One region of the Orenia sp. genome, then DNA from elsewhere that is predicted to be linked to it. Evidence: riboswitches for the same ligand, from Rfam matches in the RefSeq annotation. Region 1 holds a riboswitch; each other region holds the start of a gene.

Region 1 (5,171 bases):
TTATTTAATCAATGGAGTCGTTTCAAAGCCAAGAATAGATGACCTAGAATCACTGGAGGATGATTTAAAAGAGGTTTTATTCAAAGCCTATCACCCTAATATTGAGCAGAGGTATCAATCTGCAAAAGAGTTTATTAAAGCTTTGAACCCTTTAGTTTAAAAATCATGAGGATGATTAATATATAAGAGCATAAAAAGACTCTAGTAACAAAGTTGTTACTAGAGTCTTTTTATTGTATTTAAGTTTTTATTTTTTAACCATTTACCTTCTCCAAAGCCTGCTTTAAATCAGCAATAATATCCTCTACTCTTTCAATTCCTACAGATACTCTAATTAAATTATCTGTAATACCTGCTGCTAGCTGGTCTTCTGTTGATAACTGTTCATGAGTAGTAGAAGCTGGATGAATAATTAAAGTTCTAGCATCTCCAACATTGGCTAATAATGAACATAACTCCACATTATTAATCAATTCCTTACCAGCTTTCACTCCACCTTTAATTCCAAAGCATAACATTCCACCAAAGGCTTTTTGTTGCTTCTTAGCAAGCTCATGATGTGGGTGGCTCTCTAAACCTGGATACCTAACCCATTCTACCTGAGGATGAGCTTCTAACCATTGAGCTACCTGCAATGCATTTTCAGAGTGTCGCTCCATTCTAAGTGCTAAAGTCTCTAAACCTTGAATGAATAACCATGTATTGAAAGGGCTTGCTGCGGGTCCAATATCACGATAACCTTCTACTCTTGCTTTTAATAGAAAATCGGCAGGGCCTACAATAATTCCACCAATTGAGCTACCATGACCACCGATATATTTAGTAGCTGAATGGACTACAATATCAGCTCCAAATTCGATTGGTCGAGATAAGTATGGTGTACAGAAGGTATTATCAACTACTAATTTTAAATCATGTTTATGGGCAATTTCTGCCACTTTTTCGATATCTACTATATCCAAAGTAGGATTTCCTGGGCTCTCCAAATATAAGAACTTAGTATTTTCAGTGATAGCTTCTTCCCAAGCATTAAGGTCATGGGGATCAACAAAGTTAGTATCAATTCCATACTTAGGTAAAGTTACATCAAATAAGTTATAAGTACCTCCATATACATACTTAGATGATACTATCTCCCCTCCACCTTCAGCTAAAGTAATCGCCGTTAAATGAATCGCAGACATACCTGACGAAGTAACTAGTCCAGCTTCTCCACCCTCTAGCTCTGCTAATCTCTTTTCAAATACATCATGGGTAGGGTTCATAATTCTTGAATAGATATTACCTGCTTCCTCTAAAGCAAATAACCTAGCTGCATGGTCTGCATCATCAAAGACATAAGAAGTCGTCTGATAAATAGGTACTGCTCTTGAGTTTTGACTATCCTGTTTTGGACTATAACCTCCATGTAATGCAACTGTTTCAAATCCATATTTTCCTTCTCTACTACTCATTTTATTAACTCCTCCTTAAATTATAATTAACTATTTTCTAAATAGAATTTAGCAAAATCACCTAAATTGTAACTCTTAAGTTCACTTAAATCTTCATTAACCAGTTTAAAGAAACAATCAGGGATTTCATTACCTGCAAGATTCTTCTTAATACAAGGATCACAACCTAGAGAATGATTATTAGGGTGATTCTTACATTTTAAATTATCACAACTACAAAAATGTTTAGTGCTCAACTTTATTCCTCCTAAATAAAAAACCTCTTCGCCAAGAAGAGGTTTAAAATTTCTATAGACCACTTCTTATCTCTCAATACCTTTAAGGTATCGCTGGAATTGGCACCGCCATAGTAACTAATTACTACTGGTTGCCGGGCTTCATCGGGCCAGTCCCTCCACCACTCTTGATAAGATTAATATTTTCTATTTTTTATAATAATAACATAAGCAAGTAAACCTGTCAAGGTTTACTTATTAATTTTCTTCAACTTTTTGTTGTTTACCTTGATTTAAATAATTTATATTTTCATTAATAATATCATCAACCACCTGCTCTGGACTGATAGTCTTCAACCAAAACTCTTGATAATGTTTATCGATGATCTTATTCAGCCCTTCTTTTAAGTCATAATTAGAAGTTATACTTCTATAGACACCTCTGTCAACATAACTTAGCATCTCTTTTTTAAGATTACTGCTTAACTTGACACTATCTTGCCAACTTCTTTGCAAAGGTAGATAAGCAGGTATAGCCTTCAATTTTTGAGCTAAATATAAATTCTTTTCTTGGTTGATGAATTTAGCAAATTGGTAGACTGCTTTACTATGATCATCTCCTTGATACTCTTGTTGTCTAAAAAGAAGTAGAGAGGTAACTTTTATCGGTACTTTATGATTGCTCGAATTACTTGGAATAGGTAACAAGCTTATATCAACATATCTCTCCTTGTGATCTCGCTTAAGCAAATTATTTAATAAGAAGATATTGATAGGTGCTATTATTCCAGCATCCCCTTCCCACAAGCCTGCTATTAATCGTTTATTCATCTTATTGATCTTCCTTGGAAATATCCTTTCTTTACGTAATTTATCTAGAAAAATAAAGATCGTCATTAAAGTCTGCCTATTTAAAGAACTACCATCGGCAGAGAGTAAATTATCATCTTCCATAGTAGTCAGTAACTGATAAAAGATCTCTGAGTTGTAAGGATTAAAGACAATATAAGCATCATCATGTGAGTCTTTAACCTTAATAGCACTCTGAAGAAATTCATCCCAGCTCCATCCCTGGGATTTGATTTTAATTAAATCCACTCCACTTGCATTTAACATCTTCTGATTAGCTACCCAAGTTTGAGGAATTAGCCAGTTAGGTAACCCCCAAATCTTATTATTATATACTAAAGCCGATATCCCTCTATACTTATCTCTATCACCTTCTTCAAATAAAAGGTTAACAGGTATCTGTAACTCTTTGCTAATTAGCTTACTAGAGAAGATATCATCGTAAATATCTGGTGGAGTACCCAAACTTAGTGATTCCCTAAGCTTCTCTTCTCCCGTAGAGAAAGGTAATAGCTGATAGGTAACCTTGATATTATGAAACTTCTTATTGAACTGTTCAATTGACTCTTGGAGAAACTGCTTATAATCTTCATCGTGACCTATCAAAAGATCATAATCCCAATAGCTAACATGATATTCTTTATCGGGATTTATCATTACTTCAGGATCAATAGTAAAGGGTTTAGACCTACTTTGATACTTAAGATAGAAAGTAATCCCCCCACTTGCTATAGCAATAGCCAACATGATAGCTATAATTAGCTTCCAATTTAAAGTTTTCTTTGAACTTTCAGTCAATGCTTCTTTTCCTCCTCTCTTCTACTTGATATTTAAAATATAAAAAGTATTATCATCAGCAACTAAGTCATCCTTTAAACCATAAAAAAGTTTAAACTCCTCCATGGCATCCTTGCTATCTTTTCCAAACCTACCGTCGGTATAACCTGGATTAAAACCCTGCTTTCTCAATTCTTCTTGCAAGATCAAGACATCTTCACCTACTCTACCAGGATCAATATTATATTTCATCTCCACACTATCTCTAGTACCAATAATCTTAACTCTAGTCCCTACCTTCACCCACTCAAAAAGTACTTTAACATCACGATTGAACATTCTAATACAACCATGGCTAGCAGCTCTTCCAATAGAACCAGGTTTGTTAGTACCGTGTATCCCATAAATTCCCCAAGGGACATTTAATCTCATCCACCTAACTCCAAAACCACCACCCCAATCTTTATCTTTAGCAATCACAGCCCACTCACCAACAGGAGATTTAGTAGAAGGTTTGCCTATGGCTACAGGAAAGCTATGAAATGCTTCTCCATTGGCATAGACTGTCATCTGGCGTTTATAACCATTTACTAAAATAGAAACTTCACCTTTAGGTAAAGCTAACTTATTGTTGCTTGCTTTTAATGGTAAGTCTTTAGTCAATTCATCACCTAATTTAAACCACGTCTGATCAGTTACTATACCAGTCTCCTCTAATCCCCTGTTGTATTGAAAATTTCTAACAGCTAAATAAGTTTTCCAATCATAGGTTGAATTTAAATCACCTTGATAAAAGCCTAGCTCCTTTAATTGGGATTGTAGTTCCCAAATATCATCTCCCTTAAGTAGTGGATTTTGTAAAGAAAGTTGTCTTACAGATTGACAACTGCAATGGTTATTGACTTCTCTAGCTGAACTATTAGGAAGAATTAAAGTTGAAATTAGTAAAGATAAGAGCAATATCCTCATTGTTGTTAACTTCAATCTTATTACCTCTTTTCATATATTATCTTATCAATAATTATGTGAAAATCACCTATAATATACAAATTAGCTCCTTTACAATATCAATTTTTTAAACAGATAAGCAAAAGTTCTCATATACTATTATAAACTTATAAAGGGGGCTTATTAATATGTGCTGTTTAGATTCAATCTCACCAGAGAGTTTGGCAGTACTAGCTACATTAATTGGAGTTATATTAGCTAATGATTTAGATGCCAATTCCCAAAACTCTTTGGGTAATTTTTTCGAAGCCCTTGGACAGACGATATTAACAATTGCAGCCCAAGAACAATGTCTAGGTACTGATGAAAACGGAAATTCGCAATATGAAAGATTAGAAAAAAAGATTAAAGAACTTAGTTTAGAAATCAATGAGTTAAAAAAGGAAGAATAGCCATTTTATGTCTATTCTTCCTTACTCTTAAAATATTTTAGATAGTTAGAGGTTGGGTAGTACTGATTATTCTTTACTCGTACTTGCCTTTACTTATATGGATTGATAGTAATAACCTCTACCTCATCGATAGCCTTTTCAATCAAATCATCTATATGTAAATCCTTCTCTCCTTCTTGCACATCTTCTGGAGTAGCTTTAGTAGCGGGTTTTTCTGGGACAAAGACTGTACAACAATCTTCATATGGTTGAATTGAAGTCTCATAAGTCCCAATTCTTTTAGCAATTTCAATAATTTCAACCTTATCTAAACCAATCAATGGTCTAAAAACAGGCATCTTAGGAACCATATTAGTAACATACATCGATTCCATCGTCTGACTAGCTACTTGTCCCATACTCTCACCTGTTAACAGCGACTTTCCTCCATTATTTACAGTAATCTGTTCAGAAATTCTCATCATAATCCTTCTCAT
Region 2 (5,171 bases), on a different contig from region 1:
AATAATGTTCTTAAGGTTAGGCTGGGTAGTAGGTAATGCAGGATTATTAGGCTCTTGGGGGATTATTCTTTTATCCTTTGGAATTACTACTTGTACTGCCCTATCTTTATCTTCAATAACAACTAATATTAGAATTGGTGCTGGAGGGGCTTTTTCGGTTATCTCCCAGTCTTTAGGTCTTGAGGTTGGTGGAAGTATTGGAGTACCTTTATACTTATCTCAGACATTAGCTGTAGCAATGTATATCTTTGGTTTTCGTAGTGGGTGGCAATGGCTTTTTCCCAATCATCCAGCGATATTGATAGACTTGATTACCTTTTTTGTTCTATTTACTATTGCCTTTATTAGTGCTAACTTTGCATTTAAAATACAGCATTTTATTTTAGTCATTATAGGGATTTCATTATTAAGTGTAGGGATAGCAGCAGTTACTGGTTCTATGCACTTTGATATTCAATGGATAGGTAAATTTCCTGGTTCACCAGAGAATAACTTTTCAGGAATAGGATTTTGGGCAGTATTTGCAGTCTTCTTTCCTGCCTCAACTGGGATTATGGCAGGTGCTAATATGTCAGGTGAACTTAAAGACCCTCGCAAAAATATTCCTTTAGGGACAATGAGTGCTATTGGTGTTAGTGTAGTGATTTATCTTGCTTTGGCTTATTGGCTAGCCCGTTCTGCATCAGTTTCAGAGCTTATTGAGAACTATACAGTGATGATTGATAAATCTATTTGGGGACCAGCGGTTTTAATAGGTCTATTAGGAGCTACTTTTTCATCAGCACTTTCTTCTATTGTAGGAGCACCTAGGATACTGCAGGCCCTTGGTAATCGTAATATCTTGCCTAAAGGTAAGTGGTTTGCTAGAAAATCTGTTAATGGTGAACCAAGAAATGCGTTATTTCTGACAGGGGCAATAGTTTTAGCTGCAATTATGCTAAGAGACTTAAATGTACTTGCGCCATTAATTACAATGTTCTTTTTAATCACCTATACTATGATTAATGTAGTGGTTTTAATTGAACAGAGCTTACAGTTAGTTAGCTTTAGACCAATGTTTAGGATACCAAATTTTGTTTCGCTACTAGGTGCTTTGGGATGTATCTTTGCGATGTTTATCATCAATCCTAGCTTTAGTATAATAGCAGTAGTAATTGTTTTAGTAATTCATGGTCTTTTATTAAGACGCCACCTAAATGCTCCTTTTGGTGATGTTAGAAGTGGTTTATTTGAGGCATTAGCTGAATGGGCAGCTAAAAAGGTGCATGATTTAGCTGTACATCAAGAGAGAACCTGGAAAGCAAATCTACTCTTACCAATTGAGAATACAGCTTGGTTGGACAAGTCTTATAAATTTGTTAAAAATATCTGTTATCCAAAGGGTTTTTTGAAGATAATAGGGCTTGCTGATAAGGAAGATAAGGACAGGTTAATTGATGAACTATCAGATTTTACTGAAGGAATTAGAAAGAAAGGGATATTTGCTTCATGGACAGTGATTACAGTCTCAGAGTTTAGTGAGAATTTAAAGGCTGGGATTCAGACCTTTGGAAGTACCTTCTTTAAACCAAATATCATCTTATTACAGATGCCAGAAGATCCAAAACGTGAAGATGATATGAAAGAGCTGATTAAGATATGCCGTCAAAATGAGATTGGAGTGCTATTATTTGATGAGCATCCAGTTAAAGGAATGGGTAAAGAGGAGGATGTGAATCTCTGGTTTGAAAATCAAGGACCTAAGTGGGACCTAGATATGGAGTTAGATAACCAGGATTTAGCTGTATTAATAGCCTATAAGCTTAAACTCAATTGGGAAGCAAACCTAAGAATGATTGCAGAGCTTGAGAATCAAGAGTATGATGAAGATGCCAAAGAATACTTACGTCTGGTAGCAGAAATGGGCAGAATTCCTAATGTCAATGTATTTGCCAAAAAGCCTGAAGCTTATGATGAACTGCCAAAAGCAGATTTGCAGGTGATACCCTTACCAGAAGAGATTGATTTTGAAGAGTTGAGGGAATATAAGGATAAATTTAGGTCTTCTTGCTTATTTACCTTAGATTCAGGTGATGAGAGTGCACTAGCTTGATAACTTCTAATAAATCTGATATTAGTTGATTTATTATTTAACTCTCTGGTATAATTTAATCAGTTAATAATTTAGGAGGTCGTTAGAATGCAAGTCTTTAAAACAAGTGGAGTATGTGCCAGAGAGATTAGATTTAAGATTAATGATGCAAAGGTTATTGAGAAGGTAAAGTTTATTGGGGGTTGTAATGGTAATCAGTCAGCTATTTCGGCTTTAGCAGAGGGGCAGACTGTTGAGTATGTAGCTGATAAATTAGCAGGAATTGAATGTCGCAATGGAACCTCTTGCCCTGACCAGCTAAGTAAGGCTTTGAAAGATTTGCTATAAGCAATTTTTCAAAAGCTGTTGACAAATGATAAATAAATTGATATGATACTAATAACTTAAATAAGTAACTCTTATCGAGAGAGGTGGAGGGACCGGCCCTATGAAACCCAGCAACCCCCCTGCAAGGGGAAAGGTGCTAATTCCTGATAGATAAGAGAAGACGGTAAAACTTCTTCTCTTATAGAGAAGAAGTTTTTTGGTTAAATATAGGAATTAATAAAAAAGGTTCAACAACGGACTTTGTGATTACAAGTAATAATAATTTTAAATTATTATCTAGCTACGGGTTTTAACCCGTAGTCTATACAAAATCTATGGTAGCACCACAGGTTAAAACCTGTGGCTAAGAGTGTAATAATATATTTTCACAAAGGTTGAGGAAGACCTATAAAAAAGTATAAGTAACAAGTTTTTGCTAATTGCTCGTCACTTAGTACTTGTCACTGTTATACAGATTCTTATCAAGAGAGGTGGAGGGACTGGCCCAATGAAGCCCAGCAACCGGTAGTACGCTGAGTCTGAGTTTAAGATTAAGTTTGAGTTAAGATATGGTTCTTACTTAGACTTATACTTATAATAAAACTCAATTTCTATGGCGGTGCTAATTCCTGATAGATAAGAGAAGGGATTAAAAATATTATCCCCTCTTCTCTATTAGGCAGAAGAGGGGAATTCTTTTAATAAGGAGAGAAGGAAGTATTATGATTACGATCAATAATTTAACAAAGGTTTATCAGAGTAAGGATAAGCAAGTAGTGGCTTTTGATAATATTAATCTAGAGATAGATGAGGGAGAAATCTTTGGAGTAATTGGACCAAGTGGTGCAGGAAAGAGCACTCTAATTCGTTGTCTTAACCTACTAGAAGAGCCAACATCAGGAGAGGTTATTATAGATGGTCAAGATATTACTAAATTAAGTAACCATAAATTGCGTGAAGCCAGAAAAGAGATGGGAATGATCTTTCAAAGGTTTAATCTACTTAAATCAAGGACTGTAGCTGATAATGTGGCCTTTCCTTTAGAGATTGCAGGTAAGACTAAGAGGGAGATTGCTATTAAAGTAGCAGAATTGTTAGAGTTGGTCGGTCTATCTGATAAAGCTAATAACTATCCTAGTCAACTTAGTGGAGGGCAACAGCAGAGAGTAGGTATTGCTAGAGCTTTGGCAAATGATCCTAAGGTATTGCTCTGTGATGAAGCTACTTCAGCTTTAGATCCTGAGACTACTCACTCTATCTTGGAACTTTTAAAAGAGATTAATGATAAGTTGGGGATTACTATCGTAATCATAACCCATGAGATGGAAGTGATTAAAGAGATATGTACCAAGGTTGCAGTTCTAGATAAAGGAAGTATTGCTGAGCATGGTGATGTAATTGATATCTTTACTAATCCGCAAGCAGAGGTTACTAAGAGATTTATCGAGAGGGTAATCAATGCAAATGTTCCAGAGGAGTTGTTATCTAGAGTAACTGTGGCTAATCCAGACAAGGGTAGATTGGTTAAGGTATCTTTTATCGGTGAATCAGCAGGAAAGCCAATGATTTCGGAATTGGTGCATAACTTTGCAATTGATGCCAATATACTTTATGGTAACATAGATAAGATTCAAGGAACACCTTTTGGAACATTAATTATTGAATTAACCTGTGAGACTCCAGCATTAATAGAAGATGGAATTAATTATCTAATTGAAGAATTAGAGGTTAAAGTGGAGGTGATTGAGAATGAAGGAAGTGTTGTCTCTTCTAATTAAGGATAGTGGGCTCTTATGGCAAGGAATCTTACAGACATCTTATATGGTTTCAATCTCGATGCTCTTAGGAGCTTTATTTGGAATTCCTTTGGGAGTAGGAGTAGTCGTTAGTGAAGAAGGTAATATTTTAGAGAATAAAGCTATAAATTTGATATTGAGCACCTTTATAAATATCACTAGATCAATTCCTTTTATTATCTTGATGGTAGCTTTAATTCCCTTTACTAGAATAATAGTAGGGACTTCAATTGGAACTTCAGCAGCTGTTGTATCCTTGACAATTGGAGCTATACCCTTTATTGGAAGGATTGTAGAAGGTGCTTTAAAAGAAGTTGATAGTGGTGTCATAGAGGCAGCTCAAGCTATGGGTGCAAATCCTTGGGAGATTATCAGTAAGGTACTATTACCAGAGGCTTTACCATCTTTGGTCTTAGGGTTAACAATTACTGCTATTAGTTTAATTGGCTATTCAGCGATAGCTGGGGCGATTGGAGCTGGTGGCTTAGGAGATATAGCAATCCGTTATGGGTATCATCGCTTCCAGACTGATGTAATGATTAAAACAGTTGTGTTATTAGTGGTGATAGTTCAGATTGTTCAAAACTTAGGTAATTATTTAGCCAGAAGTTTAGACCACAGTTAAAGAAGATTGACAATGTACAATTGGCAATTTACAATTAATTTTTTAGAGAACTACTATTTAATGTCTTAATTGTACATTGTGTATTATAAATTGTAAATTAATACTTTGAGGAGGAGAGAAGATGAAAAGAAATTTACTTATTTTAATAGCTGTATTATTGGTAGGAGTATTGGCAGTTGGATGTGGAGGTAGTAAAGAAGCTAGTGTGAAGGCTGATAAGATTGTGGTAGGTGCTACACCAGTACCCCATGCTGAAATTTTAAATGATGTAGTAAAAGGTTTATTAGAGAAGGAAGGGATTACTTTAGAGGTTAAGGAGTTTACTGATTATGTTACTCCAAACTTAGCATTA
Region 3 (5,171 bases), on a different contig from region 1:
ATTGATAATACCTATAGTCATATAATAGAAAAATTAGACAACTGGTTTGCCAAACATAACATTGAATTAAAGGATAAGAAACCTTCTGACCTTAAATCTATTGAGATTGAAGAAGAAATCAAAAAATTTGTCAGTAAACTATTAATAGAACAGAAATTTCATAAACAATAAAATAATTTGAAAATATCAGGCTTAATGCTATCTTTCTAAGCCACTAGACTACTTAATCATTATTTAGCCTATAAGATATAAAATTAACCCTAGATGGATATCCATCTAGGGTTAATTTTATTCATTCTATTTTATTTTCTATAATCTAGCATCAGCTTTTAGTTGCTCTACCTTATTAGTTCTCTCCCAAGGTAAATCTAAATCATTGCGACCAAAATGACCATAAGCAGCCACTTGACGATAATGGGGCTTACGTAAATCCAAAGTTTCAATAATCTTTCCTGGCCTTAAATCAAAATTCTTATTTACTAGCTCTACAATCTTACTCTCTTCAATCTTGGCAGTCCCAAAGGTATCAACCATAATAGATACAGGATAAGCTACACCGATTGCATAAGATAATTGTACCTCACATTTATCAGCTAAACCTGCTGCTACAATATTTTTGGCTACATAACGAGCAGCATAAGCAGCAGATCGGTCTACCTTAGTAGCATCCTTTCCAGAAAAAGCTCCTCCACCATGACGAGCCATTCCACCATAAGTATCAACTATAATCTTGCGCCCTGTCAATCCTACATCCCCTTGTGGTCCACCAATTACAAAACGACCTGTTGGATTGATAAAGTATCTAGTCTGATCATCTAATAAATTAGTATCAATCACTGGCCTAACTACATATTCAATCATATCTTCCCTTATCTGTTCCAAACTTACTTCTGGATGGTGTTGAGTTGAAATAACAATAGTATCAATCCTTACAGGCTTATCATCTTCATACTCAATAGTTACCTGAGTCTTACCATCAGGTCTTAAGTAATCCAAAACCTCCTCTTTTCTGACCTTAGCTAGACGTCTAGCTAATTTATGGGCTAAAGTAATTGGTAATGGCATCAACTCTTCAGTCTCATTACTAGCATAGCCAAACATTAATCCTTGATCCCCAGCACCAATCTCTTCACTCTCTTTTCCTTCTTTAACCTCTAAAGCCTCATCTACACCTTGAGCAATATCAGGAGACTGCTCATCAATTGAAGTCAATACTGCACAAGTTTCAGCATCAAAACCATACTTAGCACGAGTATAACCAATCTCTCTAACTACATTACGAGCAATTTTAGGAATATCAACATAGCAGTTGGTAGAAATCTCACCAGAAATTAAGATCATACCTGTTGTTATTGTAGTCTCACAAGCAACCCTTGCCTGTGGATCCTCCTGTAAAATTGAATCTAATACAGAATCAGAAATCTGATCAGCTACTTTATCTGGATGCCCCTCTGTAACTGATTCAGATGTAAATAAATATCTCTTACTCATTTAATTACCTCCTTAAATAATATGTAATAAATAGTTTACAGTGTATAGTGTACTCTGCTCACCCTTAACTGTTTGATTTAAAATAAAAAAACCCCTCCTATAAGGAGAGATGAGTTAATAAGAACCTAAACATCTCCCAAGGTATCTCCTTGTAGGAATTAGCACCTTTCCTTTACAGGTGGTTGCCGAGCTTCATAGGGCCTGTCCCTCCACTACTCTTGATGTATCATTATTCTTTTTTTTAATAAATTTATTATCTCCATTAGTCTAACACTTTAAGAGATATTTGTCAATAGTCACCCTTTATATTTTGCGTGATCACAGTTGACCTTATACATCCACCTCTACTGTTTGGTTGATACTGACTTCTGTAGTAGTTATATTACAATTATAAGCATAAATTTCTACCCCATTTTCAGCAGCTTCCTTCAATTTCTTAGCAAACTTTAGATCTATTCTCTGATGGGGAGTAAACTTATAGGCATCAGCCCTTTGAATGATAAAGATTACTGCTACCCTGTAACCTTCCTGATGTGCTTTAATTAATTCATCTAAATGGCGTCTCCCCCTTTTAGTTGGAGCATCTGGAAATTTAGCTACTCCTTCTTCTACCAAAGTTGCAGACTTAACCTCAATTAGACATTTCTCACCCTTTCCTCTTAAATAAAAGTCTAGGCGACTATTACCATAAGTATACTCTGGCTTAATCTCTTCATAACCCCTAAATTGAAGCAAATCACCTTCTAAGAGGGCATTCTCTACCAACCTATTAGTCAAATGGCTATCTATAGATATTAACTTATCATTATACTCTACTAATAATAAACTATACTCAGTCTTCCGATTGGCTTTAGGGTAATGAGCTACAAAGACTTTAGTCCCTGGGATCATTAACTCCTCCATCCGCCCTGGATTTGGGACATAAGCCCTAACTTCCTCTCCCTTTAAATCAACTTTAGCTACAAACCTATTCTCTCTTACAATTAATCTTCCTTCTTTAAGTTCTCTATCCATTACTACCTTTGCCATATACCTAGCTCCTTCCATTATTAAGTTTAAGTCTGAGTATAAGCTTAAGTTTTAAACCTACTTAACCTCAAAGTTGATTATAAAATTCTCTACTAAATCTTAATTTTCTTTTTAATCACCATAATTCTTCCGTTATTTGTTATTAAATTCTATAAAATGTATTTATCTTCCCATTATTTACAGATTGAGATTAGAGATGACATGTGTTATTCTAATCACAGCCAATTAAAAAAGGAGGTATATGAAAGTGATAAAAAACAAACAATATATAGTTGCCCTTGTATTATCAACAATACTAATCTTTGCATTAGCTGCAAGTAGTTATGCTAGTGAAATCTATAGAATCCAGTCAGGTGACTCTTTATTTACAATTGCACAAAAATTCAATACTTCAATCTCTAATTTAATTAGAGTTAATAATATTAGTAATCCTAATATTATTTATTCTGGACAAGCATTAAGTCTACCTTCTACTAATAAAAAAACAAGTTCTAATTCTTATGATTTTAATAAGGTAGCTAGTGATGGGAGAAAAAGCTCTAATAGTTCTTTTAATACAAAATATAGCAATACCAATTGGACAAATAATAATGATATTGTGATAGCAAAACCCAAACAAAAAGAAAATATTAAAAAAATATACCGTAAAGGGCCTCATACTATGAAGGTAGCTTTAACCTTTGATGATGGACCAGATCCAGTATATACTCCTCAAGTACTTGATGTATTGAAGAAGTATAATGTAAAAGCTACTTTCTTCTTAGTTGGACAGAGGGTAGAAAAGAACCCTGCTGTAGTTAAGAGAATATATGAAGAAGGTCATACTATTGCTAGTCATTCTTGGGAGCATAATAATCTAAATACTCTAACTAAAAATGAATTAGAGAAGGATATGAGTGATACAGATAACTCTATTAGAAAAATTATCAATAAGAGACCTGAACTAATGAGACCACCTTATGGTGCTGCAAATAGTTCTACTTTAGAACAACTTAATAATATGGGCTATAAGGTAATTCATTGGTCTATAGATTCTTTAGATTGGAAAGCTAAAAGCAAAGAAGAGGTACTAGCCAGAACATTACCAGATATTCATGAAGGTGCAATTCTTCTTTTCCACTCTGCTGGAGGAAAGGGGCAGAGTCTAATGCCAACTATTAATGCACTTCCAACTATTATTGAAACATTACAAGATAAAGGTATTGAAATGGTTACAGTTGATGATTTATTATCACTATCTGCTTATAGGAGATAATGATAAGTCAAGCCTTTAAAGGCTTGGCAATACATAAATAATAGATTTAAAAACCCCGTCTATAAGACGAGGTAGAGGATTAAATTTCTTCTTTAATCCTTGGATACAATTCATCTGCTGTCTCTGCTTGCACAAGCTCTCCATCAACTAAAGCAAAAGGTCCCATAGCACAGTCACCACAAAATCCCAAGCAAGCTTCAACTTCTACACTAACATCATCAAGCTCTTCTAATCTATCAATTAATTCTTCAACCCCATGGACAAAGTTATTTTCACAAAAGCTTACTACTGCCATCATTTCACCTCCAAAATTAATAAGTGATGATTCCTAAGTAAATATTAAGAGTCAAGGTTCACTACTTACTCTTTATTATCTCTATTAACTCTGAAACTGATACATCAGTAAAGTCTAAATCAGCTAATTCTATTCCTTGACTAATAGCCTTTCGCAAAGTAGCCGACTTACTCATATCTCCTATTACAATAGCACCTATGACAGCTCTATCCTTAATCATAACCTTGATATACTTATTCTCTTGCTCTTCACAAATTGTATCTATCCCATCTCGCTTATCATTATCTCCTATAGAGAATAAAGATAGTCCAAAGGCATTGAGCATAACTGTTGGAATGATATGCTGATAGCTAGCATCTTCACCTACAATATTATACCCTGCTATCTTGCCCTGCTCAATGGCAATTGGCCATAACCCAAACCCTTTATTATCTAGCTCTGATACATCACCAACAGCATAAATATCAGGATAATTTGTCTGCATTCTATTATTTACAACAACACCAAAGTCAGTCTCTATCTCTGTTCCCTCTAGTATGTCTAAGTTAGGTTTAATTCCAGTAGAATAAATTACCATATCACATTCCACCTCTTTTCCCTCAGCAGTTACAACGCCTTTAACCTTATCTTGACCGATTATCTCCTTAATAGCTGTAGCCACTAAAGGCTCAATATTATGTTCTCTAACTCTCTCTTCTAAGATTTGACAGGCCTTTTCATCTAACTGTTCTGGCATCAAATAAGAACATATCTCAGCTACCATAACCTCTTTACCTGCTTGACTAAGAGCCCATGCCATCTCTAGGCCCAATACCCCTCCACCAATAATTAAGACTTTATTACTATCTTCAGCATAATCTTTGATCTCTCTAGAATCTGCTAATCCTCTTAAGGTAAAAACTCCTTCTTTATCTATTCCACTAATAGGTGGAGTGGCGTTTCTAGCTCCATTAGCTAACACTAACTTATTATAACTGATCAGCTCACCATTATCTAAGACTATCTCTTTATTATCTGGCTTTATAGCAGTAATTTTTGTATCTAAATATAACTCTACATCATTCTCATCATACCATTCTTTCCTTTCTATTAAAATCTTAT

Evidence for each region. Region 1 has a riboswitch for S-adenosylmethionine ahead of ACTCDL_RS12440 (DUF6485 family protein). Riboswitches for the same ligand answer to the same signal wherever they lie in the genome.
Region 2: another riboswitch for S-adenosylmethionine. It lies ahead of ACTCDL_RS04500 (methionine ABC transporter ATP-binding protein); the one in region 1 lies ahead of ACTCDL_RS12440 (DUF6485 family protein).
Region 3: another riboswitch for S-adenosylmethionine. It lies ahead of metK (methionine adenosyltransferase); the one in region 1 lies ahead of ACTCDL_RS12440 (DUF6485 family protein).

What each region holds. Positions count from the first base shown of each region.
Region 1 is NZ_JBSQYM010000139.1:2,294-7,464, reverse strand. Features, by position in the region: gene ACTCDL_RS12450 (protein kinase domain-containing protein) at 1-160, shown strand, start outside; gene ACTCDL_RS12445 (O-acetylhomoserine aminocarboxypropyltransferase/cysteine synthase family protein) at 255-1,454, opposite strand; gene ACTCDL_RS12440 (DUF6485 family protein) at 1,481-1,690, opposite strand; SAM riboswitch class I at 1,754-1,867, opposite strand; gene ACTCDL_RS12435 (ABC transporter substrate-binding protein) at 1,928-3,316, opposite strand; gene ACTCDL_RS12430 (L,D-transpeptidase family protein) at 3,338-4,279, opposite strand; gene ACTCDL_RS12425 (hypothetical protein) at 4,432-4,695, shown strand; gene thiI (tRNA uracil 4-sulfurtransferase ThiI) at 4,785-5,171, opposite strand, start outside.
Region 2 is NZ_JBSQYM010000027.1:11,909-17,079, forward strand. Features, by position in the region: gene ACTCDL_RS04490 (amino acid permease) at 1-2,092, shown strand, start outside; gene ACTCDL_RS04495 (TIGR03905 family TSCPD domain-containing protein) at 2,180-2,419, shown strand; SAM riboswitch class I at 2,488-2,576, shown strand; SAM riboswitch class I at 2,875-3,041, shown strand; gene ACTCDL_RS04500 (methionine ABC transporter ATP-binding protein) at 3,121-4,176, shown strand; gene ACTCDL_RS04505 (methionine ABC transporter permease) at 4,148-4,819, shown strand; gene ACTCDL_RS04510 (MetQ/NlpA family ABC transporter substrate-binding protein) at 4,941-5,171, shown strand, end outside.
Region 3 is NZ_JBSQYM010000126.1:972-6,142, forward strand. Features, by position in the region: gene ACTCDL_RS11810 (DUF5610 domain-containing protein) at 1-171, shown strand, start outside; gene metK (methionine adenosyltransferase) at 310-1,491, opposite strand; SAM riboswitch class I at 1,618-1,719, opposite strand; gene sfsA (DNA/RNA nuclease SfsA) at 1,822-2,520, opposite strand; gene ACTCDL_RS11825 (polysaccharide deacetylase family protein) at 2,768-3,775, shown strand; gene ACTCDL_RS11830 (YuzB family protein) at 3,855-4,070, opposite strand; gene ACTCDL_RS11835 (NAD(P)/FAD-dependent oxidoreductase) at 4,132-5,171, opposite strand, start outside.